Regions from separate parts of the Massilia sp. BAP21 genome, predicted to be linked through region 3. Evidence: predicted binding sites of a transcription regulator. Region 3 holds the regulator's gene; each other region holds the start of a gene.

Region 1 (10,535 bases), 820 kb from region 3:
CGGCGAAAAGTCCGGCCCCTGCGGCAACTGCGATACCTGCCTGATTCCGCCGGTGAGTTTCGATGCCACCGTGCCGGTGCAGAAGCTGCTGTCGGCCATCTACCGCGTCGACCAGCGCTTTGCCGCCGGCCACGTGATCGACGTGCTGCGCGGCGTGCAGACCGACCGCATCAGCCAGTGGCACCACGATGCGCTGTCGGTGTACGGCATCGGCAGCGACCGCAGCGAGCAGGAATGGCGCGCCATCGTGCGCCAGACCATCGCGCTCGGCCTGCTGACGGTCGACCACGACGCCTACAGTTCATTGAAGCTCACCGACGCCGCCCGTCCGGTGCTCAAGGGCGGGCAAAAGGTGCAGCTGCGCCAGTACCAGAAGCCGGTCAAGCCGAAGCGCAGCTTTGCGTCCTCGAAAGGCTACGAGGAGCTGGAACTGTCGAAGTCCGAGCAGGCGATTTTCGACCGCCTGCGTTCCTGGCGCATGGGCGCGGCGCGCGAGCACGGCGTGCCGGCCTATGTGGTGTTCCAGGATGCTACCCTGCGCGAGATCGCCAAGGTCAAGCCGACCTCGCTGCAGGAACTGCGCGGCGTGTCCGGCGTCGGCGAGAAAAAACTGGTTTCCTACGGCGATGACATCGTCGGTATCATCAACGAGATGCTGTAGCCCTTTGGCGCGGCACGATTCACACATTGACCTCATGCAGATCGAATCCTCTACCGCCCCCGCCCCTGCCCATGCCGTGCCGGCGAATGCCGCCAGCCTGCAGACCTTCGTCTTCGCGCTGTTCTTCATCTTTGGCGGCATCACCAGCCTGAACGACGTCATCATTCCCAAGCTGAAGGACTTGTTCACGCTCAGCTATGCGCAGGCGATGCTGGTGCAGTCGGCCTTCTTCGCCGCCTACTTCATCGTCTCGATACCGGCCGCCGCCATCGTGCGCCGCATCGGCTACATGCGCACCGCCGTGGTGGGCCTGCTGACCATGACGGCGGGCTGTTTGCTGTTCATTCCTGCCTCCTCGTCGGGCGTGTTCGCCACCTTCCTGATCGCGCTGTTCGTGCTGGCCTCGGGCATCACGATCGTGCAGGTGGTGGCCAATCCGCTGATTTCCCTGCTCGGCGCGCCGCAGACGGCGCACAGCCGCCTGACCTTTGCCCAGGCCTTCAATTCGCTCGGCACCACGGTGTTTCCGTATGTGGGCGCGATCCTGATCCTCGGCTCGCTGGCAACGGTGGATGCAAGTACCCTGAGCGGCGCCGCGCTCGACGCCTACCGCGCCGAGGAAACGCGGGTGGTGGTGCAGACCTATATCGGCCTGGCGGTGGCGCTGGTGATCGTGGCGGCCCTGGTCTGGCACAACCGCACCAAGCTGGTGGAAACGCCGGCGCCGCAGGTGAGCATCCTGAAGGCCTTCGAACTCTTGAAGCAGCCGCGCTTTGCCTTCGGCGCGGCCTGCATCTTCCTGTACGTGGGTGCGGAAGTGGCGGTCGGCTCGGTGATCGTGAACTACCTGATGGAGTCCAACGTGCTGGGGCTGGGTGCGGAGGCGGCGGGCAAGCACGTGCCGCTGTACTGGGGCGGCGCAATGGTCGGCCGCTTCATCGGCGCGGCCCTGCTGCGCATGTTCTCGCCGGGGAAGGTGCTGGCCTGCGCGGCGGGCATGACGATCCTGTTGCTGCTGGTGTCGGCGAATAGCACCGGCCTGGTGTCGGGCTGGTCGCTGCTGGCGGTGGGTCTGTTCAATTCGATCATGTTCCCGACCATCTTCTCGCTGGCCAGCGAAGGGCTGGGCGAGCGCGCGGCGGAAGGCTCGGGCCTGATCTGCGTGGCGATCGTCGGCGGCGCGATCGTGCCCCTGATTACCGGGCACGCGGCCGACCTGGTGGGATTGAAGATGGCGCTGGCCGTGCCGGCCATCTGCTACGCCATCATCCTGTGCTTCGGGATTTTTGCGCGCCGGCCACGCGCTGTGACGATGACGTAACGCTACGTGTACGGATTCATTGTTGCGAACGCCAGCATCGATACAGTAGCGTGGACCGCTTAGCCGTCCACGCGTTCAACTCACCGCTGTGAGCTGCGGATGTATGACACATACGTGGTTTGAACGCGTGGACGGGAAACCCGTCCACCCTACAACAACATCGCCAGCAATCAGCGTTTCGTGAACACCAAATCCCACACCCCGTGCCCCAGCTTCAGGCCACGGTTCTCGAACTTGGTCAGCGGCCGGTACGCCGGCTGCGGCGCATAGCCCTCGGCGGTATTCGCCAGCTGCTCTTCGGCGCCCAGCACCTCCAGCATCTGCACCGCGTAATCTTCCCAGTCGGTCGCCAGGTGGATGTAGCCGCCGGTTTCCAGCTTCTGGCACAGCAATTTGACGAACGGCGCCTGGATCAAACGGCGCTTGTTGTGGCGCGCCTTGTGCCAGGGATCGGGAAAGAACACGTGCACGCCAGCCAGCGAACCGTCCGGGATCATGTGGTTCAGCACTTCGAACACGTCGTGCTGGACCAGGCGCAGGTTGGAAATCGACTGCTCACCGATCTGCTTGAGCAAACTGCCCACGCCCGGCGTGTGCACTTCCACGCCGATGAAATCCTTCTCCGGCATCAGGCGCGCGATGTGGGCCGTGGTGTCGCCCATGCCGAAGCCGATCTCCAGGATGACCGGCGCCTTGCGGCCGAAGGCGGCTTCGTAGTCGAGCAGCTCCTTCTTGTACTCGACCAGGAATTGCGGCCCGAATTCCTCAAAGGCGCGCGCCTGGCCCGTCGACAGCCTGCCGGCGCGCGTGACGAAACTGCGGATGCGGTGTTCGGTAGGGTCGTACAGCATCGTACGGGCTGGGCCGTTGCTTGGCTTTTCTTCGGACATGGGAATCTGGAGTAGGAGGATAGAACGGCGACATTATAGCCTACCCTCCCGGCATCATTACCGCTGTAACCATGCCACACAGCTGTTGCTACGCCACATTAGCGCGTGGTCATAAAGACAATTTGCGCGATAATATTTCCTCCTTCCAGCACCTGCCGAGGCCATGATGCATTCGACCAAACACCCGATCGCGATCGAAGACAACGTCGCCACTTTCCAGCTCACCTCCTTCCACTACGGCCAGCCAGGCAGCGGGAAGAAGGTCTATATCCAGGCCTCGCTGCATGCCGACGAAGTACCGGCCATGCTGGTCGCCCACTTCCTGCGCCAGGAACTCGACCGCCTGGAAGCCGAAGGTCGCATCCGGGGCGAAATCATCCTGGTGCCGGCAGCCAACCCGATCGGCCTGTCGCAGACCATCCACGGCACGCCCTTCGGCCGCTACGATCTGTCGACCGGCGTGAACTTCAACCGTGCCTACAAACACGTGGCGCAAGACCTAAAGGTTTCCCTGGAAGGCAAGCTGGGCCAGGATGCCGAGAAGAACGTCGCCCTGATCCGCGAACACGCGCGCAGCTCGCTGGCCGAATGGGCGCCATCGACCGCAGGCGGCGTGCTGAAGAAAGCCCTGCTGTCGATGGCGATCGATGCCGACATCATGCTCGATCTACATTGCGATAACGAATCGGTGCTGCACATGTACGCCGGCGAACCGCTGGCCGAGGCGGCCCAGCCGCTGGCGGCGCTGATGGGCGCCCACGCCGTGCTGCTGGCGCGCGAGTCGGGCGGCGAGCCCTTCGACGAAGCCTGCAGCCGCCTGTGGTGGGACCTGGCCGAGCACTTCGGGCCGGAGGTGTCGATTCCGCCGGCCTGCGTGGCGATCACCGTCGAGCTGCGCGGCGAAAACGACGTGCGCTACGACCTGGCCCAGCCGGACGCACAAGCCCTGCTGCAATACCTGGCGCGCGCCGGCGTGCTCGATATTCCAGTCGAACCGCTGCCGCAGGCAATCTGCAAGCCGACCCCGCTCGACGCCGTGGAACCCCTGGCCGCGCCGCACTCGGGCGTGCTGGTGTTCCTGAAAAAGCTGGGCGACCGGGTGCAAGCCGATGAAACCGTGGCCGAGATCGTCAACCCGGTGACGGGGAAGGTCACGCCGGTGAAGCCGACGCGCGCCGGCGTCTTCTTTGCCAGCACCTCCCACCGCCACCTGCTGCGTGGCATGCACGTTTGCAAGATCGCCGGCGAAACGGGTTACCGTACCGGCAGCCTGCTCAGCCAATAGACGAGGTGTGCTGGTGCTGGCGCGGCAGGGGCCGCATGCGCAGGCGTGCAACCAGCATCGCCGCCAGCGCCAGCAGACCCGCGGCCGGCAAGGCCCAGGCCTGCGGCGAGCGCAGTTCCATCAGGGTGGCGCCGCTGACCGCGCACCACAGCAGCGGCACGATCCACAAAAACCACGGCGCGCGCCACAGCAGCAGCATGCCGAGGGTGGCCGCCACGGTGGGGTCGGGCGCGATGCCGAAGACCTCGGCCTGTTGCCAGCCGCGCCCATCGAACACGGCAAACAGCGGATACAGTAGCAGCGCCGCCAGCACCAGGGCAAACGCCAGCCCGCCCAGCGGCCCGCGCCAGGAGGCGATGGCCGGCGCCCGCCGCCGCGTGGCCAGCCAGCACAGCAGCACGGTTTGCAGCGCGAAGGCCATCGCAAAGTACGGCGCCGCCAGGTTGATGCCGGCATAGCGCTGGGCGTGGTAGGTCCAGGCCACCCAGATCCAGCACAGCGCCAGCAGCGCCGCCGCCAGGCGCCCGGCCTTGCCGGCGCCGCGCACGATGGCCGCGACCAGCGCCAGCCCGGCCAGCAGCGCCACCAGGTGCGCCGGCCACACCGCCTCGTTCAGCAGGGCGAACAGGCGGAAATATGTCGGCTTCGAGAACATCAGCAGGTCCGACAGGGTATAGGTCCACCACTCGCTCATCTCAGCTTCCTTATGTCAGCTTCGTTACTTCTGAAACGATGCGCCGGCGCAGGTTCTGGTCTGGCATCGGCCCGCGCGCGGCCAGCATGTTCTCGCTTGCATGGCGCGGGTTCGAGGTGGCGGGAATGGCGCAGGTGACGTCCGGGTGCGAGACGATGAACTTCAGCAGCACCTGCGCCCAGGTCGTGCAGCCGATCTCGGCCGCCCAGCCGGGCAGCGGCTTGCCGGCCAGCGCTTGCGTCAGCTCGCCCTGGCGGAAGGGCCGGTTGACGATCACGGCGATGCGGCGCTCGCGCGCCAGCGGCAGGATGCGGTTCTCCACTTCACGGTCGAGCACGTTGTAGCTGACTTGCACGAAGTCGAGCGGCTGGCTTTCCATCAATTTGACGATCTCGCCGTGGCGCCGCCCCTCGGACGTGGTGATGCCGGCGTAGCGCAGGCGCTTGGTCGCCTTCATGCGCAGCAGCAGCGGCAGGTGGGCATCGACGGCCAGCAAATTATGCACCTGCAGCAGGTCGAAGCGCGGGATGCGCCATAGCTTGCGCGAAGCCTCGGCCTGGGCCGCGCCGCCGCTTTCGGAGCCGGTCCAGACCTTGTCGGCGGAGAACAGGTTCGCGGGATTGCCGAGTCTTGCGAGCGCGTCGCCAATCACCGACTGGGCCGAGCCGTACATGGGCGACGAGTCGATCAGGCGTCCGCCGCCGGCGAAAAAGGCTTTCACCACCTCGGTACAGGCGACGCGCGCCTGGGCGTCGTTGCCGACATTGAAGGTGATCCAGCTGCCCAGGCCGACCACGGGGAGTTGTTCGCCGGACGACGGGATCGAGCGCGTGAGGATGGGTGACTGCTGCTGCGCCAGCAAGGGTGGAGCGAACGCGCAGCCGCCGGCGGCAAGCATGGCTTGCAGCGAGGCTGTCAGGATGCGCCTGCGCTCGATGGACGGCAATGACATGGATCGCTCCGGCAAGGATCGGTATGGACCAGCAAAGCCCCCATGTCATCACAGTTCCCCGGCGCGCTCAAGGGGCGCACGCTTGGGCCCAGCCGGGCGGCCTTCTGGCGGCGGCTCCACTAGAATATAAAAAACACAATCATCGGCGTGTCCGCGCCCCTTACCGATCAAGGCTTTCGCATGGAAACCACTTCTCTCCCACAGTCGTTAATGCTCAGGATACGTTTCAAAGGCAAGTCGCTGGCCGACCAGCCGCGCGTGGCGGCCAGCCCGGATGTGCCCGGCCCGGGTCTTCCGGCGCCGCGCCAGCGGCAGCTGCTAACGATTGCCGGCAGCCATCCGCACATCACCTTCGCCATGGAAGGCGGCAAGCACGATTCCAGCATGGCGCTGCCGCGCTCACGGTGTGCACTGCAAGGATTGCCGAGTGGGGTATTTTTCGGTCCGGCGGGCAGCGGTTTTCACCGCAGCACGGATTGGCTGCGCCAGAAGGCGGCGCGATAAGGAAGAAGGAGATCTGGAGCGGGTGAAGGGAATCGAACCCTCGTATGAAGCTTGGGAAGCTGCCGTTCTACCATTGAACTACACCCGCGTTGCCAGCATTCTACGCGTGTTTGCGGCGCGTTGACAACTTTGCAGGCAGTCAGAACCTCATGTTCTCGGCAATCACCTGGCGGTAGCCCTTCTTGTAGGCCACCTGCAGGATGTCGATGTCGTAGCGCCAGTTCGCTTCCACGATCACCGGACCATCGTCGGTAATCGCCACGTCCCAGCCCACCGTGTACAGACTGTCGATCGAGTGGTGAGCTCGGGTCACCAGTTCCACCACGTCCTGCCAATAAGGCAGCTTCAGGCCGACGATGGTCTTGCCAGTGCGCGGGTGGGCCAGCACGTCGGTCATCTTTGGCCAGGTGCGCGAGATCGAGCAGCGCACGCCGATCAGTTCGCCCGTCTCGGAATCGATGGCGCCGACCAGGTTGCCGCTCGATCCATGCGTGAAGTTGTCGGTCTCGCCGTCGCCGACGATGATGCGCAGGCAGGAACCGATCACCTTGATCTCGCTTCCCTTCCTCACCGTGACGATGCGCACCGTCGACAGGCCCCTGGCCTGCGTGATGTTGCGGATCGTCTGGTGATTCACCATCTTCGGCTGCACGATCAGTGCCCGCGTGAACTGGAGCGCGGCCTGGCAGTGCTTGAAGAAGTCCTCGAACGAGCCGCTGCGGCCTAGCCAGTGCAGGGTATTGCCCTCGACGCGCAGCGAGAAGGTGCCGTTCCCGTGCGAACCGCCGCTCGGCTTGAAGAAGTAGTCGCCCGGCACCAGCACGCGCGCCAGTTCCTCGGCCGAGTTCAGGTGCGGGATGATGCCGCCCTGCGAAGGCTGGCTGGTGACCAGCGCCAGGATCGGGATGGTGCGGATGCCGTGTGTATGGCAGTGTTCGAAGAAGCGCGACTTGTCGTCCGCGATCAGGCGCGCTTCCTTCGAGGTGATGGCCGCGTACTTGGCTTTGAGCGGCTCGTTGATCAGGTAATCGGACCAGGCGTGCTTTGGCGTGCTGGCCAGGCGGTACAGCGAAAAATCCTTGGCGCCGATGCCGTAGGCCGAGCGCGCATACAGCGGTCCCCAGATCAGGTGCACGTCCGATAGTTTGCGGATCGAAGACAACGCGTACATTTCAGCGCGCGCGTAATTCGAAATCGTCTCGGCGACGCGGGATAACTTCATGCTCTGGCCTTTTACACTGATGTTGTTCTGTGGGTGCGCTGGCTTAAATTGTTACAGAACCATGTCGCAACGACAGCGATCATATCGCAATAGCAATAATTTCAGTGCACGGTAGGCGTGCGCGCGGCTGGCAGGCCGCACTGGCCCGCCCTGCCCCGCCTTCTTCTTGTGAAGCCGCTCAGTTCGGCTTCTCGACCGTATAGCCTTTTGCCTTCAATTTCGCCAGCGCGCCTTGCGGCGACAGGACTTCCTTCATGCTCAGCACAGAAAAGGTGCTAGTGTTGTTCTCCAGCGCCTTTTCGGCGGCAGCCATCCAGTTGTCCATGGAACGTGCCTTGGCCGTCAGGATTTCCGGTTGCAGTCTGGTGATGGCGCTGCTGAGGAAGGCATTGGTGCAGGCGGTTTCGCGCTCGCTGAAATCCAGTTTTTCAATGGCGTCGAGCTCGCCGACGGCCCAGGCATTCGCGCGCACGCGGATGGCCTCGACGTCGGTTTCCAGGCTGCTCATGGTCGCAGCCAGGCAAGGAACGTCTTCCATCACGGTCTTCTTGAACTCGCGCACGGTCCGGACCGGCTCCTTCACCTGGATTCGGACGGTCGTCTCGGTGTACTTGACGTTGTGCTTCTTGGCCAGCTTGCCCAGCACTTCACGTGGCTCCGTTCCCCTGGCCAGGCCGGCCTCGACCATCGCACGGCGGTACAGTTCCTGCGCCACGAATACCGGGCGTTCGCGCTCGATATCGTCATCGTTGGCGAAATATTTCTGTTTCAGGGGAGCCCAGCGCGCGTACAAATCGGGCGACAACAAGTCCCTGAGCGTGACGCCGTCCGGATTTTTCTTGAAGCCGACCATGAACGGCAAAGCAGCAATGCCGCCCCAGCCGACGCCGACACCCATGCCGGGCCCACCCAGGTATTCCTGCGACTGCGCGATCTTGCGCTCGGCATCCTTCGAGCGCCATTCGATGCTCTTGGGCAGCGCATCGTAGGCACCGAACACCCACATCACGTGGTCGCCCTTCGACACCTTCCACAGTCCTGGACCAGGACGCGAACCCGATACCAGGATGGTCTGCGGCAGCGGTTCGCCGGCAGCGTCGGCCGGTGCGGCATCGGTGACGGGTGCGGGGTCGGCCACCGCGACGGTCTGGGCCAGCGCCGGCAAGGTCAGGAAACACAGGGTCAAAGCGGGTAAAGCGCGTGTGAACATCGTGACATCCCTCTTTTTGAGTTGACTAAAAGCATTGTCATCCGATTAATCGATATAAGCAAGAAACAAGATGTTACAAGAGACATATGCATGATTAATATCTCGCCGATGCCGTTCCGACCAGGACCCATATCAAACGCATCAGGAATCGCGCATTTTTGCGACATTTCGGTACAAATATTTCCTGAAGCCATCAAGATACGGCGGGCGCATCCGTTATCCATGGAGATACCGCGCTCGAATGCGCATCGAACACTCTACGGATACGTCATGAAACTCGTCGTTGCTCTCGCCCTTGCCGCTACCACGCTGCTGACCGCATGCGGCACCGTGCGCATGCCCACCATGTCCGCCAAGCCGGCGCCCATCCAGCGTGCCCAGCCTGCCATCGTCACCCTCACCGCCACTGGCTATGGCGCCGTCAACACTGCCGTTTGCCAGGGCGAATGCGACCGCATCTCGCCGGCCCAGCGCCGGCTGCTGGCCATGCGCGCGGCGCGCCTGGACGCCTACCGCGCCATGGCCGAGCAGGTGTATGGCGTGCGCGTCGAAGGCGGCAGCACGGTTGGTTCGCTGGCCCTGAAGGATGACAGTTTCAAGGTGTATATTGACGCTTTCATCCGTGGCGCGCGCGTGACCAACGTCGCCCCGCGCGACGACGGCAGCTATGAAACCACCGTGGAGATGGATTTCGACACCAATGCACCGCAGATGCAGGTTCCGACCGGGGCGCAAGCTCCCGCCCAGCCCGCCGTGGCAAAGAACGTCCGCACCCTGGTGGGCAACGCCGGCCCCAGCGCTGCCTACGGCGCGTCGTTCTACCATGCCCAGCAATAAGATCATCCGCTCCTTGGGCAGTGCCCTGCTGGCGCTGCTGCTGGCATTCAACGCCCCGGCCCAGGCGGCACCGGCCGAAGCCGAAGGCGTGGCCCTGATCGACGAAGGCGGCACCGCGCGTGCGCGCCAGCTGGCAATCCGCGACGCCCTCGAACAGCTGGGCCTGCGCAGTGCGGCCCGGGTCGACGTGGCCGCCGGCAGCGGCGCCAAGCCAGCGGGCAAGCCGCTGGAAAGCAGCCGCGTCCAGCCGGGCGCCGAATTCGACAACTACCAGGTCGTGCGCGAATGGCAGACCGGCCAGCTGCTGCACGTGCGCGTGGCCGTCAAGGAAGAAGAGGCGCGTCCGCGCGGCAACGTCAATCTGGCCTACCGCAAGAAGATCGTCGTCACGCCCTTCCATGTGCGCAGCTCGCCCCAGCTCGACGACATCGACAACATCGCCACCCGCCTGCCCCAGGAACTGCTGCGCCGCATGGGCGAGAGCGGCAAGTTCCTCGGCAAGGACAGCCCCTACGTGATCGCGCCCGGAACGACCGGCCCGGCCGTCGACACCGCCGCGGTGCGCCGCATCGCCGCCCTGTACGAGAGCCAGTTCGTGATCTCGGGCGAGATCATCGACGCCAGCAACTTCGGCAAGCCGGCCTATTACGGCCTGCTCAAGAAGGATGCACGCCGCATCGAGATCGCCTTTTATGTGCACGACGGCTTGAGCGGCGCCCTGGTGGCACGCCGCACCGTGGTGGCCGAGGGTGTCGGCGAGCGCCGCATCGGGCGCGACAAGCCTTTCGGCAGCGCCAGCTTTGCCGCCACGCCTTTCGGCGGCGCCATCCTGCGCGCGCTCGACGAGGGAATTGCCCAGATCACCCGCGACATCGCGCCGCTGCCCTTCATGGCCAAGGTGGTGCAGGTGCAGGGCGAGCGGATTTTCATCGATGCGGGCAGCACCTCGTCGGTGACGC
Region 2 (10,535 bases), 360 kb from region 3:
CACGCCGACGATCCGCTGGTGGTGGCCGTGGCCTCGGACGCGCCTGCACCCGATGCGCTTGCGCCCGGCACGGCATGGCTGAACCTGAATGCGCGCGACAGCGTCCTGGTTTGGCTCAGCAATTGGATGATGACAAAGCCTAAAGTTCCCGGAGCTTGAGCCGTTAAACAGGGATAACCCTCTACAGGAGACGATATGGACGTCCTCGCCATCGCCAAGCTGTCTACTACCATGGCAGAAACCGGTAACAAGCAGGAAGTTGCGATGACCGTGCTGAAAAAGCAACAAGACATCCAGCGTTCGCACGCCGCCCAGCTGCTGGAGGGTATCCAGCCGCCGCAGCCGGCGCAGAACCTGCCGGCTCACCTGGGCAATACCATCAACACCACGGCCTGAATAACAACGCCGCGTCACGACGCGGCGTTGTTGTATGCGCTCAGTGCAATGCGCTCAGTGAAAAGCGCGCAGGATGCGCGCTTCGCCGGAGTGGTCGGCGAAGCGTTCGTTGGCGAGGCGCGTGGCTTCCATCATGCGGGTCAGCTGCGCATCCTCGAAACGTTCGAGCTCCTCGTTGGCGGCATTGAGCGCCATGGCCAGCTTGGCGCGCGCATTCTGGTACAGCACGCTGGTGTAGTGATCGGTGTTCTTCAGCAGTTCTTCCGCGTTTTCGATCACGAGGCGCAGGTCGCCGATCAGCCGCTCCTGCGTTTGGGGTTGGTTGTCGTCCGGGGTATTCATTGCGTTCACCTCAACCGGTTAGTCACATCCTGGAGTGTCCGACAATGTCCCGGGGCCAGGTTGCCGTATCTCGCCCCGAGCGTTTTGCCAGCCGCTCTTAAAATATAAGCAAGGACTACCGGTCGCGTTTGTCTGATCTCAAACGCACGAAGCTCAGGCCGGCAGCCCCATTTACGCCACAGAAATCTGCACGTCGCCTACCGTCACGGTCTGGCCAGTGCGGATCTTGGCGGTCTTGCGCAATTCCTGCTTGCCATCGACCGACACCACGCCGCTGGCCACGATGTTCTTGCCGGCGCCGCCGCTGTCGCACAAACCCACCAGTTTCAGCAGCTGGTTGAGTTCGACGAACTCGGATGTCAGTTCGAAAGTTGTCTTTTGCATTCTATCCTCGGGAAAAATTGTGGGGCGTACGGTTGAGGACGCCATTTTTGTTGGCGCGCATGCCCCACACCGTCCTTACGCCGGGTCCGGCCGCGTCATGTCGATCGGAACGATCCACTGGGAGAACTGTTCCGCACTGACGTGGCCCGATTGCAGGGCCGCCTCGCGCAGCGTGATGCCTTCGTGCTGCGCATGCTTGGCGATCTGCGCGGCGCGATCATACCCGATGTGGGGCGCCAGTGCGGTCACCAGCATCAGCGACTGCTCCATGAGTTCACCGATGCGCGTACGGTTCGGTTCGATGCCCTGGGCGCAGTGCTCGTCGAAGGAGCGCATGCCGTCGGCCAGCAGGCGCGCGCTTTGCAGGAAATTGTGCGCGATCATGGGCTTGAACACGTTCAGCTCGAAGTTGCCCTGCGAGCCGCCGATGGTGAGCGCGACGTCGTTGCCGAACACCTGGCAGCAGAGCATGGTCATCGCCTCGCACTGGGTCGGGTTCACCTTGCCCGGCATGATCGAGCTGCCCGGCTCGTTTTCCGGAATCGTGATCTCGCCCAGGCCCGAGCGCGGGCCGGACGCCATCCAGCGGATGTCGTTGGCGATCTTCATGAGGGCGGCGGCCAGGGTCTTGAAGGCGCCATGGGCGGCGACCAGGGCGTCGTGCCCGGCCAGGGCCGCGAACTTGTTGCTGGCGCTCTTAAACGACAGCCCGGTGCGCGAGCCGAGTTCGGCGGCGATGCGCGCGGCGAACTCGGGGTGCGCGTTCAGGCCGGTGCCGACCGCGGTGCCGCCGGCGGCCAGGGCCAGCAAGCCGGGCAGCGAAGCGCGGATCGCAGCCTCGGAAAATTCGAGCTGGGCCACGTAGCCGGAAAACTCCTGGCCCAGCGTCAGCGGGGTGGCGTCCTGCAGGTGGGTGCGGCCGATCTTGACGATGTCGGCGAAGTCGCGCGACTTCACCGTGAGCGTGCCGCGCAGGCGCGCCAGGGCCGGCAGCACTTCCTTCGAGACCGCGAGCGCCGCCGCCACGTGCATGGCGGTGGGGAAGATGTCGTTCGAGGACTGGCCCATGTTGACGTGGTCGTTCGGGTGCAGCAGGCGCGCCTCGCCGCGCTCGCCGCCCATCAGCTCGGAGCCGCGGTTGGCCAGCACCTCGTTCATGTTCATGTTGCTCTGGGTGCCAGAGCCGGTCTGCCACACGGCAAGCGGGAATTCGGCGGGATGCTTGCCGTCGAGGACTTCGTCGGCGGCGGCCATGATGGCGTCGGCCTTGTCCTTCGGCAGCTTGCCAAGCGAGCGGTTGACAGCGGCGGCGGCGCGCTTGACCTGGGCCAGCGCGGCCACCAGTTCCGGCGCCATTTTTTCGGTGGAAATGTGGAAGTGGTGCAGGGAGCGTTGGGTCTGGGCGCCCCATAAATGGCCGGAAGGTACCTCGATCGGGCCAAAGCTGTCTTTTTCGATACGGTTTTCCATTGGCGGTCCTGTTATTTCGAAGGCTGGAGCTAAAGAGTGTAGCGCAACACCCGTTAATTACGCTGAGGCTACAAATTCACCCCTATATATGGCGATTCGCCCTTTCCACCTGTTTGCCGGCTTGCTGCTTCCGTTCGCGGCGCCCGGTCTCGTCCACGCTGCGGAGCTCGGCGACGCGCGCGTGCTGTCCTATATCGGCCAGCCGCTGGCTGCCGAAGTCGAGCTGACTTCCGTCGAGGATGCATCGAAACCCGTGCAGGCCCAGCTGGCGCGCCGCGACGTCTACCGCGGCGCCAACATCGCCATGCCGCCGGTGCTTTCCGGCCTCGACATTGCTGTGATCCGCCAGGGCGGCAAACAGTTCCTGCGTCTGGCTTCGGTCAAACCGGTTGAAAGCAAGCACTTGCACGTCTACCTGGAACTGGTCGATGGCGGCCAGCGTTCGGTGCGCCTGGTTACGCTGTGGCTGACGCCCGACCCGGACCCGGCGCCGCCGCCGGTGGCGGCGCCCGTCCCGGCGCCGGTCCTTACCCCGGTTGCCCTTCCGCCGCCTGCCGAGCCTGCCGCATCTGCAGCGATAGCCGCGCAGCCAGCCAAGGCCAGCAAGCCTCCGGCGCCGCTGCCCAGGCCCGTGCCGCCGAAGCGCCGTCCAGCACCGGTCCAGGCCGTAGCTGGCGAGCATCCTGCCGAGGACGCGGCGCACGTCGCCCCGCCGAAGCCGGTCGTTGCCGCTGCCGGATCGGTTGCCAAGCCGGATGCCGCGGCCGCCGGGCCGGCTGGGTCGCCCGCGGCCTGCGCCCCGGCGCCGGCTGCTGCGGAACTCAACGCGTGCGCCGTGCTCGGGGCGAAAAACGAGGCGCTGCGCCATGAACTCGGCCAGCTCGAGGACAAGGTCAAGGTCTTGCAGGTGGCAACCGGCGTGAAGTCGGCTTCCGAAGCCGATGCCGAGACCGTCGCCAGGGCGAATGCGAAACTCGATGCGGATGCGCAGACAAAGCCGGAGACCAGGCCGGATGCCGGTCCGAAGCCGGCGCCGCGCATCCACCGCAAGCCGAAACCGGCCGCGCCGCCGGAAGAGCCGATGCCCTGGCTGGCCATCGGCGGCGCCCTGGCGGGCCTGCTGGCGCTGGCCGGCCTGTTCCTGGTGTGGCGCCGCCGCCGCGCGGCCGCAGGCAAGGAACTGAAGACGGCGCGCGAGCCTGAAGTCGTGGTCCTGCCCCAGGATGGCGGGGCGGCGAAGCCGAGCATGATGTCCGTGCTGAAGGCGCGCCTGGCGGCTTTGCAGGCCAGGAAGCGTCCGGCGCAGGCTGCGCGTACCGAACCGCAAGCCGCCGACGAACAGCCGCTTACCCAGCCGGAATAAGCCGCCGGCAAGGAAAAAAGGCGCGCACGAATTGGTCTACACAAGCCCGAAAATTCGGTTATACTGAATTCGCTGGTTAATAAAACCACAAAAAAACGGCCCCAGGGTCCGGCGCAGCCACCACCGATAGCGTGGCGCGGGAACCGGATGTACGTCGCAAGACGCCTGTGTACGGAAGCGGTTGTCTGCCAACAGCGGCAGTCGACGCCGGATGCAACCGGCAAAGAGGCGGCACCAGGACTAGCCTGGTGTTCGCTCTCCGAATTCATGCAAACGGACCTGTTCCGCGTGCAGCAAAGACAAGGCGCCCACGGGCGCCTTTTTTGTTGCCTGCTTCGTTCCTTGCCTGCCCTCAGGTGTCCGCCGATTGTTCCCTTGCTGTCCGCTTGCCTTGGTTCCATGGCAGGAGTCTGCCCAAGCCATCCCTCGCGCCCAACAAAAAAGCGCCCGCAGGCGCTTGTTCGTTCGAGCAGCTCGGCTCAGTGCGCACACATCGCACGGTCGAGCTGGCCCATCCATGGCTCGGTGATGTCGCGAATCGCGCGGTCGTTGGCCATGATCTGCTTCAGCAGATCGATCTTGCGCAGGCGGCGCGCGCCTTCGAGGGCAGGGACGCCGGTGGCGGCAGCGCTGGCCTGGCTGGCGCACTCGCCCTGCAGTGCGTCGAACCCGTTCCAGTCACCCGATTGCGCGGCGCCAGCCATCTTGCCCGTCAGGCCGGCAATATTTTCGTACATAGCGAGGACTTCGTTCTGGTTCATCTTGGCACCGAGGCAATTTTTTCCGGACGGATGACCGGTTGTCCTCCTTTTACGGCAGTGTTTTTGGAAACTTTAGGCCTTTTGCTAAAAAATTTTGAAAAATCTTTTATCAATACCGTCGCCGTCGGCAGCCCCGCTGATTTGCATCATGGCGATATGATGGGCAATATGCGGCCAAGAACTTCGGTCCGGAAATCCGGGTCGAAGCTAGGACGCGAACAAACGCATCCGCACCGCCGCAATGTCATTGCAAGGTCACCGCACAACATAAGGAAGCACATGACTATTCGCTGGACCCTGGCCAGGACGGCCATCGCCCTGGCCCTTGCTGGCTCCGCCTGCGCCGTGCCAAATTTTGCCGCTGCCCAGGCCGCCTCGCCCACTGCGCCCGCAGCTCCCAAGGCCGACAAGCCGGCCGCCATGACCGTGTTGCCTGGCGACGATTTCTTCGCCTATGCCAACGGCGACTGGCTGGCCAAGACCGAGATCCCAGCCGACCGCGGTTCCTGGAGCGCCATGGGCGCCCTGGCCGAAGACACGAATACCCGCATCGCGAAGATGATCGAGGCGCTGGGCGCGGCGGAGGGAACGTCCGGCGACGCGCGCAAGGTGGCCGACTTCTACGCCGCCTACATGGACGAAGCCGCCATCGAGAAGCGCGGCCTGGCCCCAATCAAGCCGATGCTGGCGGACATCGCCGCGATGGAGGACAAGGCGGCGCTGGTGCGCGCGCTGGGCGCCTCGGTGCGGGCAGACGTCGACCCGCTGAATGCCACCGATTTCTTTACCGAGAACCTGTTCGGCGTATGGGTCGCGCAAGGCCTGAACGATCCCTCGCGCAACCTGCCTTACCTGCTGCAGGGCGGCCTGGGCATGCCCGACCGCGCCTACTACCTGGAAAACAACACGCGCATGGCCGAGCTGCGCACAAAGTACCAGCAGCACATCGCCGCCATGCTGAAGCTGGCCGGCTTCGACAAGACCGACGAGCGCGCCGCCCGTGTATTCGAACTCGAACTCGCGCTGGCGCAAACCCATGCCACGCGCGAAGAGTCGGCCGACATCCAGAAGTCGAACACGGTCTGGACCCTGAAGGATTTCGCCGCCAAAGCGCCGGGCGTCGACTGGAATGCCTTCTTCAAGGCGGCCCGCCTGTCCGGCCAGGAACGCTTCCAGGTCTACCATCCGGGCGCGGTGACGGGCGCGGCGCGCCTGTTGGCGCATGCCGACGTCGCCGTCTGGCGCGACTACCTCGCCTTCCACAAGCTGAATCAATATGCCAGCCTGCTGCCGAAAGCCTTTGCCGACCAGCGTTTCGAATTCAACGGCAAGGCCCTGACCGGCACGCCGCAGCAATCGGTACGCTGGAAGCGTGCCCTGGCCGCCACCAACGAAGCCATGGACGAAGCCGTCGGCAAGATCTATGTCGAACGCTATTTCCCGGCCGCAGACAAGGCGCGCGTACAAAAGATGGTCGCCAACATCATCGAGGCATTCAGCGCGCGCATCGACAAGCTGGAATGGATGGCGCCGGCCACCCGCGCCCAGGCCCAGGCAAAAGTCAAATCGCTGTACGTGGGCGTGGGTTATCCGGACCAATGGAAGTCCTACGCTGGCCTGCAGGTGGAGCGCGATGATGCCTTCGGCAATGCCGTGCGCGCCGAGGCGTTCCATTACGCGCAGGAGCTGGCCAAGCTCGGCAAGAAGCCGCAGCGCCTTGACTGGGCCATGCCGCCGCAGCTGGTGAATGCCGTGAATCTGCCCCTGCAGAACGCGCTGAACTTCCCGGCCGCCATCCTGCAGCCGCCGTTCTTCGACCCGAAGGCATCCGACGCCGCCAATTACGGCGCGATCGGCGCCATCATCGGCCACGAGATCAGCCACAGCTTCGACGACCAGGGCGCCCAGTTCGATGCCCAGGGCCGCCTGCGCGACTGGTGGACCAGGGAAGACCTGGCCCACTTCAAGGCCGCGTCAGGCAAGCTGGTGGCGCAGTACAACACCTACCGGCCTTTCCCCGACCTGGCGGTAAACGGGCAACTGACCCTGAGCGAAAACCTGGCCGACCTGGCAGGGCTACAGGCGGCTTTCGACGCCTATACAGCCTCGCCGGCGGGCAAGGCGGCAGGCGTCGAGGGCGAACGCCAGTTCTTTACCGGCTTCGCCCAGGGCTGGCGCACCAGGATGCGCGAAGCCTCGCTGCGCCGCGCCGTACTGACCGATGGCCATGCACCGGCCCAGTACCGCACCTACATCGTGCGCAACCTGGACGGCTGGTACCGGGCCTTCGACGTCAAGCCCGGCCAGGCGCTGTACCTGGCGCCGCAAGACCGGGTGCGGATCTGGTGATGGGGGAGAACGACGACCCCGCCGGCCGCGCTGCCGGCGACGCGCCCGGCGCTTTTGACACCATCACGCAGCGCACGCTCGCGCATTACGAGCGCAACGCCAAGCAATTTTTTATCGGAACGATCGACCACGACGTCAGCCAGAACGTCGCGGCGCTGCTGTCTGCCATCGACGCGCCGGCGCCGTTCACGCTGCTCGACCTCGGCTGCGGGCCGGGGCGCGATCTGAAAACCTTCAGCGCGCTCGGGCACCGCGCCATCGGGCTCGACGGTTCGGTCGAGTTCGTGGCCATGGCACGCGCCTACAGCGGCTGCGACGTCTGGCACCAGGACTTCCTGCACCTGGACTTGCCGCCGGCAAGCTTCGACGGCGTGTTCGCGAACGCGTCGCTGTTCCACGTGCCGAGCGCGGCGCTGCCCGACGTGCTGGCGGCGCTGTACGGCGCGCTGAAGCCAGGTGGCGTGCTGTTCAGCTCGAACCCGCGCGGACACAACGAAGAGGGCTGGAACGGGCCGCGCTACGGCAGCTATTACGACTATCCGACCTGGGAGCGGCACCTGGCCGCGGCGGGCTTCGTGGCGCTGCACCATTACTACCGGCCGGAAGGCCTGCCGCGCGAGCAGCAGCCCTGGCTGGCCAGCCTGTGGCGCAAACCCAGTGTTAACCAGCGCACAGAGATGCCCAGCCATCAGGCTTAAGGTGTGACTTCGTTTCACTACATCAAAGAGGTAATGTCATGAACGAAGACCAGATCAAGGGCAAGGCCAAGGATATCGGCGGCAAGGTCCAGCAAAAGGTCGGCGAAGCCGTGGGCAGCCGCCAGCAGCAGTCCGAGGGTTTGTCGAACCAGGCCGAAGGCAAGGTCCAGGAGAAGGTCGGCGACGCCAAGGACATCGTCAAGGGCAACCGCTAAGCGCGCCGCGCCCAACCGCGCCTTTCAATGAACAACAGCCGCGATGCGTCGCGGCTGTTTTGTTTTATGCGGGCGCCATCCGCGCCCGTGCTGCATTCATGACTTGTCGTCTTCCTCGACCTTGTCTCCCAGCATATCTTCCACGTACAGCATCTGCACCAGCACCTTCAGCGCGGCCGTCAGCGGCGTCGCCAGCGCCACGCCGGCAAAGCCGAACAGCGTGCCGAACACCAGCTGCATGGCGATGATGAGCGCCGGCGGCAAATCGACGGCGCGCGACTCGATCATCGGCTGCAAAATATAGCCCTGCACCAGCTGGATGCCGGCGAACAGCAGGACCACGTACAACGCCATGTCGGGACTGATCGAGAACGCGATCAACACCGCCGGCACGCCGGCCATGATGGGCCCGACGTAGGGAACGAAATCCAGCAGCCCGGCAATGATGCCGAGGATCAGGGCCAGCGGCACGCCCAGCAGGCTCAGGCCGACCGAGGTGACGACGCCGACGATCAGCATCGAGACCGAGGTACCCAGCAGCCAGCTCGACAAATTGCCGCCCATTTTTTGCAGCACCTGGCGCGCGCGCGGACGTTTCGGCTGGGGTATCAGCTTGACGAAGCCGCTTGTATACAAGTGTGGCGAGGCGGCGAAATAAATGCCGACAACCATGATGATGACCACGTTGCCGATGGCGCCGAAGATGCCCGTAAAGAACAGCCCGGCATTCGGCATCATCGAGGACATCTGCTTCATGGCGTCTTCCGGTGCAGGCAGTTCCGAGGCCAGGCGCTGCAGGATCGGATGCTGCTTGACGAATTCCTGCAGCTTGCCGATCGACTGCGGCACCGCCTCGGCCAGCTTGTTCGACTGTTCGGCGATCTGCGGCGCCATGGCCCAGCCGCCCAGCCCGATCACCGCGAACAGCAGCAGCACCACGATGGCCAGGGCGATGGGCCGCTTGATGCCGGTGTAGCGCGCCAGCAGTTGGCTCAGCTTATACAGCAGGACAGAAAACAGGATGCAGGCGAAGAGTAGCAGCAGGGCATCGACCGCGAACCAGGCGGCGGCCAGGCCGAGGATGAAGAGGACGCCGACGCCGTCAATGATGGCGGTGCGTTTCATCAGCTTGCGCTTGGGTATGGCTTCGGGTTCACCGCGGCCGGGGAGAGTGGACATCTGTTCATTCATGCTGGTGCTCGATTATCAAAAGGATAATGTCAGCCTACCATCACGTAAGGACAACCGGCGCATGGATGGGCATCAAGGTGCACTTCTGCGATATGGACGAGCTGTGTGCGTGGCCGTACAGATGGGCAGGTTGGGCGGGCGTATTCTGGACCCATCGCGCGGCACATCGACCGCGCCTTTTACGCAAGGAGAACGACCATGAACGAAGATCAAGTCAAAGGCAAACTGAAAGACATCGGCGGCAAAATCCAGGAAGAAGCCGGCAAGCTGGTCGACAACAAGGAAACCGAAGCGAAAGGCCTGAAGAACCAGGTCGAAGGCAAGACCCAGGAAAAATACGGCGACGCCAAGGAAACGCTGAAAGACGGCATCGACCGCATCTAATGCACCTGGCCGCCAGGCCGCGCCGGGTTATCCCGGCCGGCGGCGGCCTGTAACGAAAAACGGGCCCCGGCGTCTGCGACGCGCGGGGCCCGTTTGCTGTTGATTTTGCCGCCGGCGATTACTGGATTTCGTAGGCGCCGATGTCGATCGTGCCACCCTTGGTCGAACGCGAGGAGTAGGTCGCGGTGTGCTTGTAGCTGGCAGTCGGCTTCAGGGCCAGGCCGCCGGCCGAGTTGCCCGGGTTCGAGCCGGCATTCACGATCTGCGCGTTGCTTGCCGGGCGCAGGTCATACGTTGCCTTGTTGACGAAGTTGCCTGCCACCGAGCGGTAGTTGGTCTTCTGGATTGCCGTGGCCTGGGCCGTGACCGTGCCGCCGCCGACGAAGATGTTGTTGATTAGCTTGGCTGGCGTGGTTGCGTTGCGGATCGTAACGAAGGTGCCGCGCGAGCTTTCGTCGTTGACGAAGGTATTGTTGATCACGTACAGGTCGGTCTTGCGGGTGCCCACGCCTTCTTCGCCGTACGACACCATGGCCGGGTTGTTGTTCGACGCCGGTTGCTGGATCACGTTGCCGATCAGGTAGGTGGTGCCGCCGTTCGGCACGTTGACTTCGTAGCTCGGCTTGCCTGCCGCGGTGCTGCCGGTTTCGCCCGAGCGCAGGCTCGAGAAGCGGTTGTAGGCAATCATGTTGTACAGGCCACGGGTCTTCAGGTTGTGGCCGACGTTTGCGTCGTGCGAGAAGTTGTAGCGGAAGTAGAGTTTCGCGACCTTGCCGATGTACACGTTGTGGGTGTAGCCGTCGCCGCGGCCGTTGCGGCCGAACTCGTTGTATTCCATGGTCACGGTGCTGGCTTCGTTCACGCCGCTCAGGACACCGTTCTCGTTGTCGTGCAGGAAGGAGCGACGCAGCGTGAAGTTGGTGCCTTCCAGGCGCAGGGCGGCGCCATTCTTGTCGGGGACTGCGGCGCCCGACATCTCGAC
Region 3 (10,535 bases):
CTTTTGCATCAGCGGCTATGTGATTTGCCGTGGCATGATGCGCGAAGCCGCGGCATCGGGAACCGTCAGCATGCGCGGTTTCTATATCCGGCGTGCTTACCGGATCCTGCCTCCATTGGCGGTGTATCTCCTCTGCATAGCCGTCCTGAATCACTTCGGTGTATTCGACCTGGGTATTGTCCAGTTCCTGAAGGTGGCTGCCTTCCTGTGCAATTTCCGTGAGCTCGGTCCTTCCTGCCCCTGGGAGATCGGCCATACCTGGAGTCTTGCCTACGAAGAGCAGTTTTATCTGATATTCCCATTGCTGTTCCTGGCCGGCCGCCATGTGCGTACCGCCAATGCTGCACTGAAAACGGCAGTGCTCGCCGCTCCCCTTGTCGTCCTTGCCCTGGTGTGGAAAAACAGCGCCATTACCACCTACCTGGGCTATATGCTCTTCATGTTGGCGGGATGCCTTTTTGCCCTGTATTGGGAAAAACTCAGTCCGCTGCTTGCCAGACTTCCGCTACTCGGGTGGCTTGCTATCGTCTTGCTTGTCCTTGCCATCGGCCTGCTTCCCCAGCCACTCGCGCTCAGGCGACTGCTTGCATTTGTCTTGCCGGTACTGATCTGTATTATCGTTTTCGGCACGCCGGTCCACCGCGCCGGCATCCGCTCATTGTTTACCAATGGGCGCCTTGCGCACGTGGGACGGATTTCGTATGGCATCTACCTCTGGCAACAGTTGGCCACTGCTAACCACGGTTTTTCGTCGCCATTCATGATGGCGCTGGCGCTTTCGGTATTGACTGTTGTACTTGCTCATTACTCTTACCGGTTTTTCGAACTGCCGCTGATTAAACGGGGAAATGCGCGGGCAGCCCGTCATGCTGCACCAACAACCACGCCTGAAGAAGGTCGGGAATATGTCGACGATGCGCCTGTAAAAATGGCCGCGTAAAATGGAACGCCCGGATAGCAGATTTGCCCCCCGCTTCGTACGGCCTGCCCCGTCATTCTGACGTTCTGTCGCTTAAGCGAGCTTGCAGCGTTGGCCAGCTGTTATGTTCGGGTTTTTCGATAACAGGTCCATTGACATGTCCATGCGTTTTCTCCTTGCCGCCCTTGTGCTCGGCGCCAACGTCCAGGCGGCCGAGCCAGCGGGCAGCGGGCAGCGGCCTCCAGGTTGTTCACGTCAGCGGATCGGCGCCGGGCCAGGCAATGGCCTGGCGCTATGAAGTGCTGCAGAAGGCACAGGCCGTATTCGCGAAGCAGGCCCCTGCCCAGGCGCCCGGTGCGCAGCTGAGCTTCCGGTTGCCGAAGATCGATCCGGCGCAAGAAGGTAACCAGGTCGAGATCGTCCTGGAGGATAAACGTCTTCCGCTCGCGATGGCCTCGGCCGCCAGCTTTACCTTGCCCGAGGACGGCGTGGTGGACGATGGCGATGCGATGGTCGTCGCCAACAAGGAATTCCCGAAAGGCAGCTTCTTGCATCCCAACATACAGGTGCGCTCACCCGGGCTGCCGGCGAATGTCGCGCGCATGGGCGACCTGCGCCTGGCCTGCATGGCCCAGGTCGCCATGGCAAAGGCCGAGAGCTTCAAGTTCCGGCTGGTGCTGGGCACCGTCGGCCTGTTTGCCGACCTGTGCGCCGAGATGGATGTGACGAGCATCGGCGTACCCACTCCTTCCTACGACACGGTCACGATCGAGGACGGCGAGCGCACGCTGACCTTCGCCAGATCGCACGACACCTTGCCACGGCTGGGCGAGAACAGCTGGTCGGATAATGCGCGCATCACTTATTCCTTGAGTAAGCCGGCCGAGAAATAAATCCGGCGACCTTGCAGTGGCTCCGGATGGCTTACCAGAATTCCTGTCCAGGTTGTGGGTCTGCAGGCGGATGGTAACAGCCAGGTGGGTTCGACAACCCACCTTACGAAAACCTTGCAGTTGCGCAAATTCTCTACCGTATAACAGGCACACAGTATTCCTTGGTCTATTTTTTGACGGAGGAATCGATGCGCCACCTTGCCATTCACACTGCCTGCACCCTGCTGCTGGCTTGCGCCCTGCCCGCTCATGCCAACATCGCCGTCAGTGTCACGCCTGAGCAGAGTTCCCTCGGCAAGGGCGACGAGGTCAACGTCACGGTCACGCTGACGAATACCGGCTCCACGCCGCAGCGCCTGCTGAAATGGCGCACGCCCTTCGTGCCGGCCGAACATGCCCTGTTCCAGATCACGCGCGACGGCCAGCCGGTGCGCTACCTTGGGCGCCACGTGAAGCGTGCGGCGCCGCTTGACGCGGACTACATCGTGCTGGCGCCAGGCGAATCGCGCAGCGCCCGGGTTGAACTGTCGAGCCTGTACGAGATGGCGGTGACCGGCGCCTATTCGGTGCGCTACCTGACCAGCAACGCGGCGCCGAGCGCCAAGGCCGGCGCCGGCACGCAGATCCTGGTCGGCGACCTGGCCTCGAACCCGGCCGCCATCTGGATCGAGGGCCGCCTGCCGCGCGGCACGGTGATGCCGCAGTTGTCGGCCCTGCCTGCGGCCAGTGCCGGCCTCACTTTCAGCTCGTGCTCGAATGCCCAGCAAACCTCGATCACGAATGCCTTTGCCGCCGGCACGGCGATGGCGGCCGATGGCCTGGAGTACCTCACCAGCCGCAAGCAGCAGGGCCAGCGCTACGTGAACTGGTTCGGCCCGCATGAAGCGACGCGCGTGGCCACGGTAACGAGCAATTTCAGCGCGATCAAGGACGGCTTCGAGACGAAGCCGGTGAAGGTCGACTGCGGCTGCAACGAGCCCTATTTCGCCTATGTCTATCCGGCCCAGCCCTACAACATCTACGTGTGCCGGGCCTTCTGGACCGCGCCGCTGACCGGCACCGATTCGATGGGCGGCACCCTGCTGCACGAGATGAGCCACTTCAATGTGGTGGCGGGTACCGATGACCACGTGTACGGGCAAAGCGGCGCGGCCGACCTGGCGCGGACCTCGCCCGAGCGTGCGATCAACAATGCCGATTCGCATGAGTACTTCGGGGAGAACACGCCGGCCTTGCCCTGATGTATGTACGACCTAGCACGACAACCGGCGACATGCCACACTTTTCTTGCAATTATTGATATTTCTTATTTTTTCGCAAAGAAAGGTGCGCACTATCCGATTTGAATTGCTAGGAACTCATGAATTGATCAGTATGTATGTGAGTTTTCGTTAGATTGTGATCAAGCTTTCGGCGAAAACTCATTAATAACAAGGCTGCGGTTGGGCCAACACAAACTTACATACGGAGAAGCCACATGAGCAGGAACAGCATCTGGAAGGCGGTAGTCGGTATGGCGGCACTGGGCGTTGCATTCGGCGCCCAGGCAGGATCGAACGGCGTGAAGGTCGCGGTCACGCCCGAGAAAAACATGCTCGGCGCGAGCGACAACGTGGTCGTCAACGTGACCATGACGAACACCTCGAACAGCCCGCAGTACGTGCTGAAGTGGCGCACGCCCTTCGCCGGCATGAGCGCGCCGCTGTTCGAGGTACAGCGCGACGGCGCGGCCGTGCCGTACACCGGCGCCCTGGTCAAGCGCCCGGCCCCGACCCAGGCCGACTACTACCTGCTCAAGCCAGGCGCCTCGCACACGGTGAAGGTGGAGCTGTCGGCGCTGTACGACATGAGCGTCAGCGGCGACTACGCGGTGCGCTACCGCGCCGCTTCGCCCGACCTGTTCCTGGGTAACAAGAGCCGCATCGGCGGCGAGGTGACGGCCGCGGGCGGCGCCACGGCGGACGTGCTGGAATCGGACACCGCCTCGCTCTACATCGAAGGCCGCCTGCCGCGCGGCTCGGCCTCGCCGATCATGCAGGCCCTGAAACTGCAGGGCGGCGAAGTGCAGGCGGCGGCCCTGAGCTTCAGCTCGTGCAGCGCCTCGCAGCAAAGCACCATCACCTCGGCGATCTCGGCGGCCAAGACCATGACCAACAACTCGAACACCTACATGACGAATGGGGTGATGGGCACGCGCTACAAGAAATGGTTCGGCACCGTGACCTCGACTCGCCAGAACACGGTCAAGTCGCACTACGCCGCGATCAAGAACGCCTTCGATACCAAGAACGTGATCGTCGACTGCAACTGCAACGACAGCGCCTACGCCTACGTGTACCCGACCCAGCCTTACCGCATCTACGTCTGCAAGGCCTTCTGGTCGGCGCCGCTGACGGGTACCGACTCGAAAGGCGGCACCCTGGTGCACGAGATGAGCCACTTCAACGCGGTCGCCGGCACCGACGACCACGTGTATGGCCAGAGCGGCGCCGCCAGCCTGGCGATCAGCAATCCGAACCTGGCGGTCGACAATGCCGACTCGCACGAGTATTTCTCGGAAAACACCCCGGCATTGAACTGATCGGGCGGCCGATGTAACGAAGCCGGCTCCTGGAGCCGGCTTCGTGATGCGCTTTATTCCCTTTTTATTCGCCTTTTATTCGCTATTTGCCGGAGTGGGCAAAGGTGGTCGGCTTGGCGGGGCTTTCCGCCAATTGGTCCGGCTTGTTCGCATCGGTGAGGAAGGGACCGGCGTAACCGATGTTATAGGTGTGCCGGCCCGCCTTGAATGCGTACGAGGGCGTGATGTCGATCGTGCTCTTCAGGGTCTTGCCGGGTTCCACGGCCTGGTAGTCGGCAGCCGTCAGGGCGGCGCGTTTCACCATCTTGCCAGTGTAGTCGAGCGGGCGGTTATCGAAACCGCGCACGTCGAAGCGGCGCCCGGTCAATTCCTTTCCTTCCGCGATTTCGCGTGGGATCCAGATCGTTTGCTTGCCGTAGTTGAACACCGTCAGGAGCACCAGCACGCGGCCGTTGTTCGACTCGATGTCGATGGTCTGCTTGACGTTCACTCGGTCGGCTCCGGCGGCGCCCGCCAGTGCGGGGAGAAGGCTCAGCGCGGCCAGGGCGGTGAGCAGGAAGGGTCTGCGTTGCATGATTACTCCGTGAGGCTGGTCTCATGCATTGTGCGGGCGGGAGCGGAATTTGCCAAGGTGTGTGTGATGGTGGCGAGCGGTGAGACCGCGTGGGCACAAGTGCCCACCCTACGAACTCTGCTGTTGTAGGGTGGGCACTTGTGCCCACGCGGTATAGAATGTTTGGGTGAAAGAAAATTTCACCAAAGCCGCTCCAATGAAATATTATTTCACCGGCCCACCGGCTCCACTGTCGCCGGCACCGCCGTCAAAATCGTGATCGCCACCCGCCGGTTACGCGCCCTGCCCGCCTCGTCCCCGTTCGACGCCACCGGCTGGTTCGCCCCATGCCCCACGGCCGTCAGCCTGGCCGGCGCAATCCCGTTGTCGATGAACAGCCGCACCACGCTGCTGGCGCGCACGGCCGACAATTCCCAGTTCGACGGAAACAGCGGGCTGGCGATCGGTACGTTGTCGGTATGCCCTTCGACCTCGATCGCATGCGGGTCGTTCTTCAGCAAATCCGCCACGGTGCCGAGCGTCTCGCGCGACTCTTCGCCGAGCGCGGCCTGGGCTTCGGCGAACAGGATGCTGGCATTGATCTCGACGCTGACCCCGCGCCCGGTCTGCACCACGCGCACCTTGCCGGCCTGGACCAGGGGCATCAGCGAATTGTTCAGGTCGCGCGCCAGGGTGTTCATGCGCTCGCGCTCGCGCTTCGCGGCCTCGGCCCTCTTGCGCGCGATGATGCCGCTCAGCGGCAAGGCGTCGATGGCGCTGCTGGCCTGCGGCGTTTCCGGGTTGCCGCCGAAGGCGCTGCCGAGCGCATCCGACAGCACCTTGTACTTGCCTTCGTTGACCACCGAAACCGCGTACATCACGACAAAGAAAGCGAACAGCAGCGTGATGAAGTCGGCGTAGGAAATCAGCCAGCGGTCGTGGTTGTCCCCGGCGCCGGCGCCATGGCCGGCGTTGCCGTCCTCGTCGTAGCGTTTGCGCGCCATTGCCTCAGCGCTTCGCCAGCAGGCTGGCCACGCGCTCTTCCACCACGCGGGTATGGTTGCCGGTGGCGAGGTCGTGGAAGACTTCCAGCAGGATTTCGTACTGCGCCACCTGGTCCGACACGATGGCCTTCAGCTTGTTCCCCACCGGCAGGAAAAACAGGTTGGCCAGTCCCACACCGTACACGGTCGAGACAAAGGCCACGGCAATGCCCGAGCCCAGGCGCGAGGGATCGGACAGATTCTCCATCACATGGATCAGCCCCAGCACCGCGCCCAAAATGCCGATGGTCGGCGCGTAGCCGGCGGCGGACTCCCAGATGCGCGCCGCCTGGCGCTCGCCGAATTCATAGGCGTTGATCTCGGTTTCCAGCAAATTGCGCAGCTTGTCCGGGTGGATACCGTCGACCACCAGCCGCAGGCCCTTCTGCACGAACAGGTCATTCGTGCCCATGTACTGTTCCAGCGACAACAGCCCGTCGCGGCGTGCCGACAGGCTCCAGAGGGCAATCGCCTGCGCCAGCGGCTGGCGCCCGCTTTTCGGCGGGAAGAATACCCAGCGCAGCATACGCATGCCGCGCCGGAAGGTCCTGGCTTCGGATTGCAGCAGCACCGCGCCGAAGGTGCCGACCACGACGATGGCAAACGCCGCCGGCTGGATCAGCGAGGCAAAGCGGCCGCCGTCGAGCATGTGCCCGACGAACAGGCCGGCCAGCGCCAGCGCCAGGCCGATCAGGCTGGCGAAGTCCACAGTCTCTCCCGCAGCGACGCACGCAGCCGCGCCACCGCCTGTGTATGGAGTTGCGAGACACGCGACTCGGACACGCCGAGCACGGCGCCGATTTCCTTCAGGTTCAGCTCTTCCTCGTAGTACAGGCCCATGAGGATCTTTTCGCGCGGCGGCAGGCCGTCGATGGCCTCGATCACGGCCGAGCGGAAGTCGGTGTCGAGCAGCGCGCGCAGCGGGTCGTCCTCATCCACGGCGTAGCGGTCGAGGAAGCTGTCGTTGCCGTCGTCGTCGTGGAAGTCCTCGTAGTAGACCAGCTGGTGGCCGCCGCCTTCGAACAGCATTTCCTGGTATTCCTCGAGCGGAATCTCGAGCGACCTGGCGACCTCGAGTTCGGTCGGCGCGCGGCCCAGGCGCTGCTGCAGAGCGGTCATGGCGGATTCCACTTTCTTCATGTTCTGGCGGGTGCTGCGCGGCATCCAGTCGTTGGCGCGAAGTTCGTCGACCATCGCGCCGCGGATGCGCAGCACGGCATAGGTTTCGAACTGGGCGCCGTGGTTGTCCTCGTAGCGGTTGATGGCGTCGAGCAGGCCCATCATGCCGGCCTGGATCAGGTCGTCGACCTCGACCGACGGCGGCAGCTTGGCCTTCATCTGGTGCGCCAGGCGCTTGACCAGCGGTTGATGCTGGGCGAGCAAATGGTTCTTGTCCGCTTTCCCTTTGACGGTATACATGCGTGGTCTTTTTCTGTAAGTCTAGTAGCGCGCGCCGTCGCGGCGTCCCCGTCCGGCCAGGTCCGGCAGGGCGAAGCGCCCGGCCAGCTGACGGAATGCCACCGAGGCCCCGGCCATCGGAAACGCGTCCACCACGGACCGTCCAAGCCGCGCGGCGCGGTGCAGGTATTCGTCCGCCGGCACCGAGCCCATCGAGGTCAGGCTTACTGCCAGGTAACGGCTTGCCGCCTGCGACATATTATCGTAAACGACACGGGCCTCCGCTTCGCTGGCGCCGGTGACCAGGATGCCGAACGGACGCCGCCCGAACTCCTGCGCCAGGCGCTTGATGAGCCCATAGGCGCTGGTGATCGAGGCGGCGCTGGCCGAGACCTGCACCACGATTTCCGACTCGGCCAGCACCGGTACGGCAAAGCTGCCGTCACGCTGCAGTTCGGCGTCGACCATGACGATGCCGCCCTGCCCCTGCACCAGCACGTCGAAGGCCTTCGCCAGGCGCCGTGCTTCGTCGCTGCCGGCGCGCGGCGCCGCGCCTTCGCGCACGAGGGTGGCCACGCTGAAGCCTTGTGGCGCACGCTGCACCACCTGGTTCAGCGCGCACTCCTGGCGCGCCACCTGCAACAGGCTGGTGTGGCGGTCCAGGTCGAGGGCATGCGCAATGCCGGTCCCGCCCTGGCAGGCGTCGACGATCAGGACATCGTTGCCAGCCCGGGCCAGCGAGGCGCCCAGGTTCACCAGCATCGGCCGCTTGCCGTCGCCCGCCGTCGCCGACAAGAAGCTCACCACGCGCGGCTTGGGCCCGGCCAGCATGCGGCGCAGGCCTTCGGCCTGGTCGAAATCGAAACTAGCCAAAGTACACTCCACGCAAGGTGTGGTCGTTGTTCAGGTTACCGGTATTGGCCATCATCATCGGCAGGTCGGCATCCTCGAACTGGCTGCCGGCGTCGCGGCGGCTGCGGAAGGCGCGGTCGACCAGCATGGCGCGGTCGGCCAGGTGCAGGTCTTCCGGCACGCGCTGGCCGTTCGAGATGTAGTGCAGGTTCAGCTTGTTGCGGATCATTACGTCGAGCACGTTGCCGATCGAGGCGGCTTCGTCGAGCTTGGTCATGATGCAGCCGTACAGGCCGCTGCCCTGGTAGGCGCGCACGACCTCGTTCAGGGTCTCGTTGGTCGACGTCGCGTTCAGGCAGAGCAGGCGCTTGACGTCGGCGCCGGCGCCGGCCAGCATGGCCACCTGCTCGGTTACCATCTGGTCGCGTTGCGACATGCCGATGGTGTCGATCAGCACGGTGTGCTTGTTCTTGAGCTCTTTCAGGGCGATGCGCAGATCGGCTTCGTCCTTTACCGAGTGCACCATCACGCCGAGGATCTTGCCGTAGATGCGCAGCTGTTCGTGGCCGCCGATACGGTAGGCGTCGGTGGTGATCAGCGCCAGCTTCTCGGCCCCATGGCGCAGCACGCAGCGCGCCGCCAGCTTGGCGGTGGTGGTGGTCTTGCCCACGCCGGTCGGGCCGACCAGGGCGAACACGCCGCCGCGGTCGAGCAGCGACTCTTCGTCGGACATCGTGGTGAGGTTACGCGCCAGCACGGTCTTGATCCAGCGCATGGATTCCGCCGCATCCTTGTCGGCCGGCAGCTTGTCGATCAGGTAGCGCGACAGCGAGGCCGAGAAGCCGGCGGCCAGCATCTCGCGCAGCACGACGGCCTTGTGCGGCTCGCGCTGCTGGGTGCCGCCCCAGGACAGCTCGGCCAGCTGGCTTTCCATCATCCCGCGCATGGCGCGGATTTCGCTCATCATGCCGCTCATCTCGGCGGCCGCCGATTCCTTGGCCTGCGCCATGGCATCCTGCATCATCCGGCTCATGGCGGCCATGTCGAAGGCCGGCGCAACAGCAGCAACAGCAGCAGCAGCCGGGCGGCGCACGGCAAACTCCGGCTCGGGTGCGAAATCCGGCTCGGCCTGGGCGGCGCGGCGCGCGAACACTTGTTCCGGCGCCACGGCCGGCGCACTGCCGCGACGGTTGACGAAGGCCGGCGCGTCACGCTCGGCAGCATCGAGCTGGCTCAGGCGCGGCTGAGGCTGGGCCATGTCCGACTCCGGCGCGGGTGCGGCCAGTGAGGCGACATCATCATTGTCCAAGGCCAGGATCTCGACCACGCCATCGACGGGACGATTGGAAAGAATGACGGCATCCGGCCCGAGCGCTTCGCGCACCTTGCGCAAGGCTTCCCGGGAACTCGCAGCAGTAAATTTCTTCACATTCATCTTTTTCTCCGCACTGCATCATGTTGGTGCGACAGGCAGCATCCCTGTCTAATGCCATGATTATTGACGATGCCGTCAAGCAAGCATCTGGAGAGAAAGCGGGGAAAAAGGGGTTATTTCTCGGAAGGGGTGCAGCGTAGACAGGCGCGAACGGCGTTTGGGCCGGATTGCGGCAGACGCGGCCCCGTGAAAACGTACGAAAAAAATGGCGCCGGTGTTCGCTCCGGCGCCACTGCTCTTATTTACTGCGCACCCACCAGGCTGGTCACCCGAATCGTCTTGGTCTCCGGAATCTCCGAATGCGACAAGACCTTCAGTTGCGGCAGCGCGCGGCGCAGGAAGCGCGACAGCAGCACGCGCAGCGGGCCTGGCACCAGCAGCACCGGCGTGTGGCCCATGGCTTCCTGCTGCTGCGCCGCATTGTGCGCCTGCTGGGCGATGGTATCGGCCAGGCCCGGCTCGATGCCGGTGCCGTCGCCGCCGGCGCCCAGCGCCTGCATCAGCAAGCGCTCGAGGCGGTTGTCCAGCGTCATCACCGACAATTCGTTGGTGCCGGGGAACAGCTGCTGCACGATCGCACGTCCCAGCGCAATACGCACCAGCGCGGTCAGCTCGGTCGGGTCCTGGGTCTGGACCGCATGTTCGGACAGCGTTTCGATGATGCTGCGCATGTCGCGAATGTGTACGCCTTCGAGCAACAGGTTCTGCAAGACCTTCTGCAGGGTCGACAGCGACACGACCTTCGGCACCAGGTCTTCGACCAGCTTTGGCGATTCCTTGCCCAGGTGGTCGAGCAGCGCCTGCACTTCCATGCGCCCCAGCAGCTCCGACGCATGCGTCGTGATCAAATGGTTCAGGTGG

The links. The regulator FliA, encoded in region 3, starts transcription of late flagellar genes. The targets are predictions, from matches to a motif close to CTAAAGTTTNNNNNNNNNNNGCCGNTA.
Region 1: the regulator FliA is predicted to act here: its motif matches at 8,932-8,958, upstream of ACWYRN_RS10645 (LPP20 family lipoprotein).
Region 2: the regulator FliA is predicted to act here: its motif matches at 4,766-4,792, upstream of ACWYRN_RS15925 (flagellar protein FliT).

What each region holds. Positions count from the first base shown of each region.
Region 1 is NZ_CM173596.1:2,421,696-2,432,230, reverse strand. Features, by position in the region: gene recQ (DNA helicase RecQ) at 1-661, shown strand, start outside; gene ACWYRN_RS10690 (sugar MFS transporter) at 696-1,982, shown strand; gene trmB (tRNA (guanosine(46)-N7)-methyltransferase TrmB) at 2,153-2,833, opposite strand; gene ACWYRN_RS10680 (succinylglutamate desuccinylase/aspartoacylase family protein) at 3,039-4,157, shown strand; gene ACWYRN_RS10675 (DUF6064 family protein) at 4,147-4,851, opposite strand; gene ACWYRN_RS10670 (aldo/keto reductase) at 4,862-5,803, opposite strand; gene ACWYRN_RS10665 (hypothetical protein) at 5,984-6,307, shown strand; tRNA gene ACWYRN_RS10660 (tRNA-Gly) at 6,322-6,395, opposite strand; gene ACWYRN_RS10655 (sugar-transfer associated ATP-grasp domain-containing protein) at 6,447-7,529, opposite strand; gene ACWYRN_RS10650 (TraB/GumN family protein) at 7,708-8,739, opposite strand; gene ACWYRN_RS10645 (LPP20 family lipoprotein) at 9,010-9,576, shown strand; gene ACWYRN_RS10640 (flagella assembly protein FlgT middle domain-containing protein) at 9,563-10,535, shown strand, end outside.
Region 2 is NZ_CM173596.1:3,601,799-3,612,333, forward strand. Features, by position in the region: gene mobB (molybdopterin-guanine dinucleotide biosynthesis protein B) at 1-159, shown strand, start outside; gene ACWYRN_RS15900 (YjfB family protein) at 196-396, shown strand; gene ACWYRN_RS15905 (DUF883 family protein) at 451-738, opposite strand; gene ACWYRN_RS15910 (RNA-binding S4 domain-containing protein) at 910-1,122, opposite strand; gene fumC (class II fumarate hydratase) at 1,198-2,592, opposite strand; gene ACWYRN_RS15920 (FimV/HubP-related protein) at 2,681-3,955, shown strand; gene ACWYRN_RS15925 (flagellar protein FliT) at 4,435-4,692, opposite strand; gene ACWYRN_RS15930 (M13 family metallopeptidase) at 4,996-7,065, shown strand; gene ACWYRN_RS15935 (class I SAM-dependent methyltransferase) at 7,065-7,763, shown strand; gene ACWYRN_RS15940 (CsbD family protein) at 7,802-7,978, shown strand; gene ACWYRN_RS15945 (AI-2E family transporter) at 8,075-9,169, opposite strand; gene ACWYRN_RS15950 (CsbD family protein) at 9,368-9,553, shown strand; gene ACWYRN_RS15955 (right-handed parallel beta-helix repeat-containing protein) at 9,672-10,535, opposite strand, start outside.
Region 3 is NZ_CM173596.1:3,245,373-3,255,907, reverse strand. Features, by position in the region: gene ACWYRN_RS14295 (acyltransferase family protein) at 1-940, shown strand, start outside; gene ACWYRN_RS14290 (hypothetical protein) at 1,201-1,812, shown strand; gene ACWYRN_RS14285 (M35 family metallo-endopeptidase) at 2,001-3,053, shown strand; gene ACWYRN_RS14280 (M35 family metalloendopeptidase) at 3,290-4,393, shown strand; gene ACWYRN_RS14275 (hypothetical protein) at 4,476-4,967, opposite strand; gene motD (flagellar motor protein MotD) at 5,177-5,950, opposite strand; gene ACWYRN_RS14265 (flagellar motor protein) at 5,955-6,698, opposite strand; gene ACWYRN_RS14260 (RNA polymerase sigma factor FliA) at 6,680-7,408, opposite strand; gene ACWYRN_RS14255 (MinD/ParA family ATP-binding protein) at 7,430-8,260, opposite strand; gene flhF (flagellar biosynthesis GTPase FlhF) at 8,253-9,674, opposite strand; gene flhA (flagellar biosynthesis protein FlhA) at 9,917-10,535, opposite strand, start outside.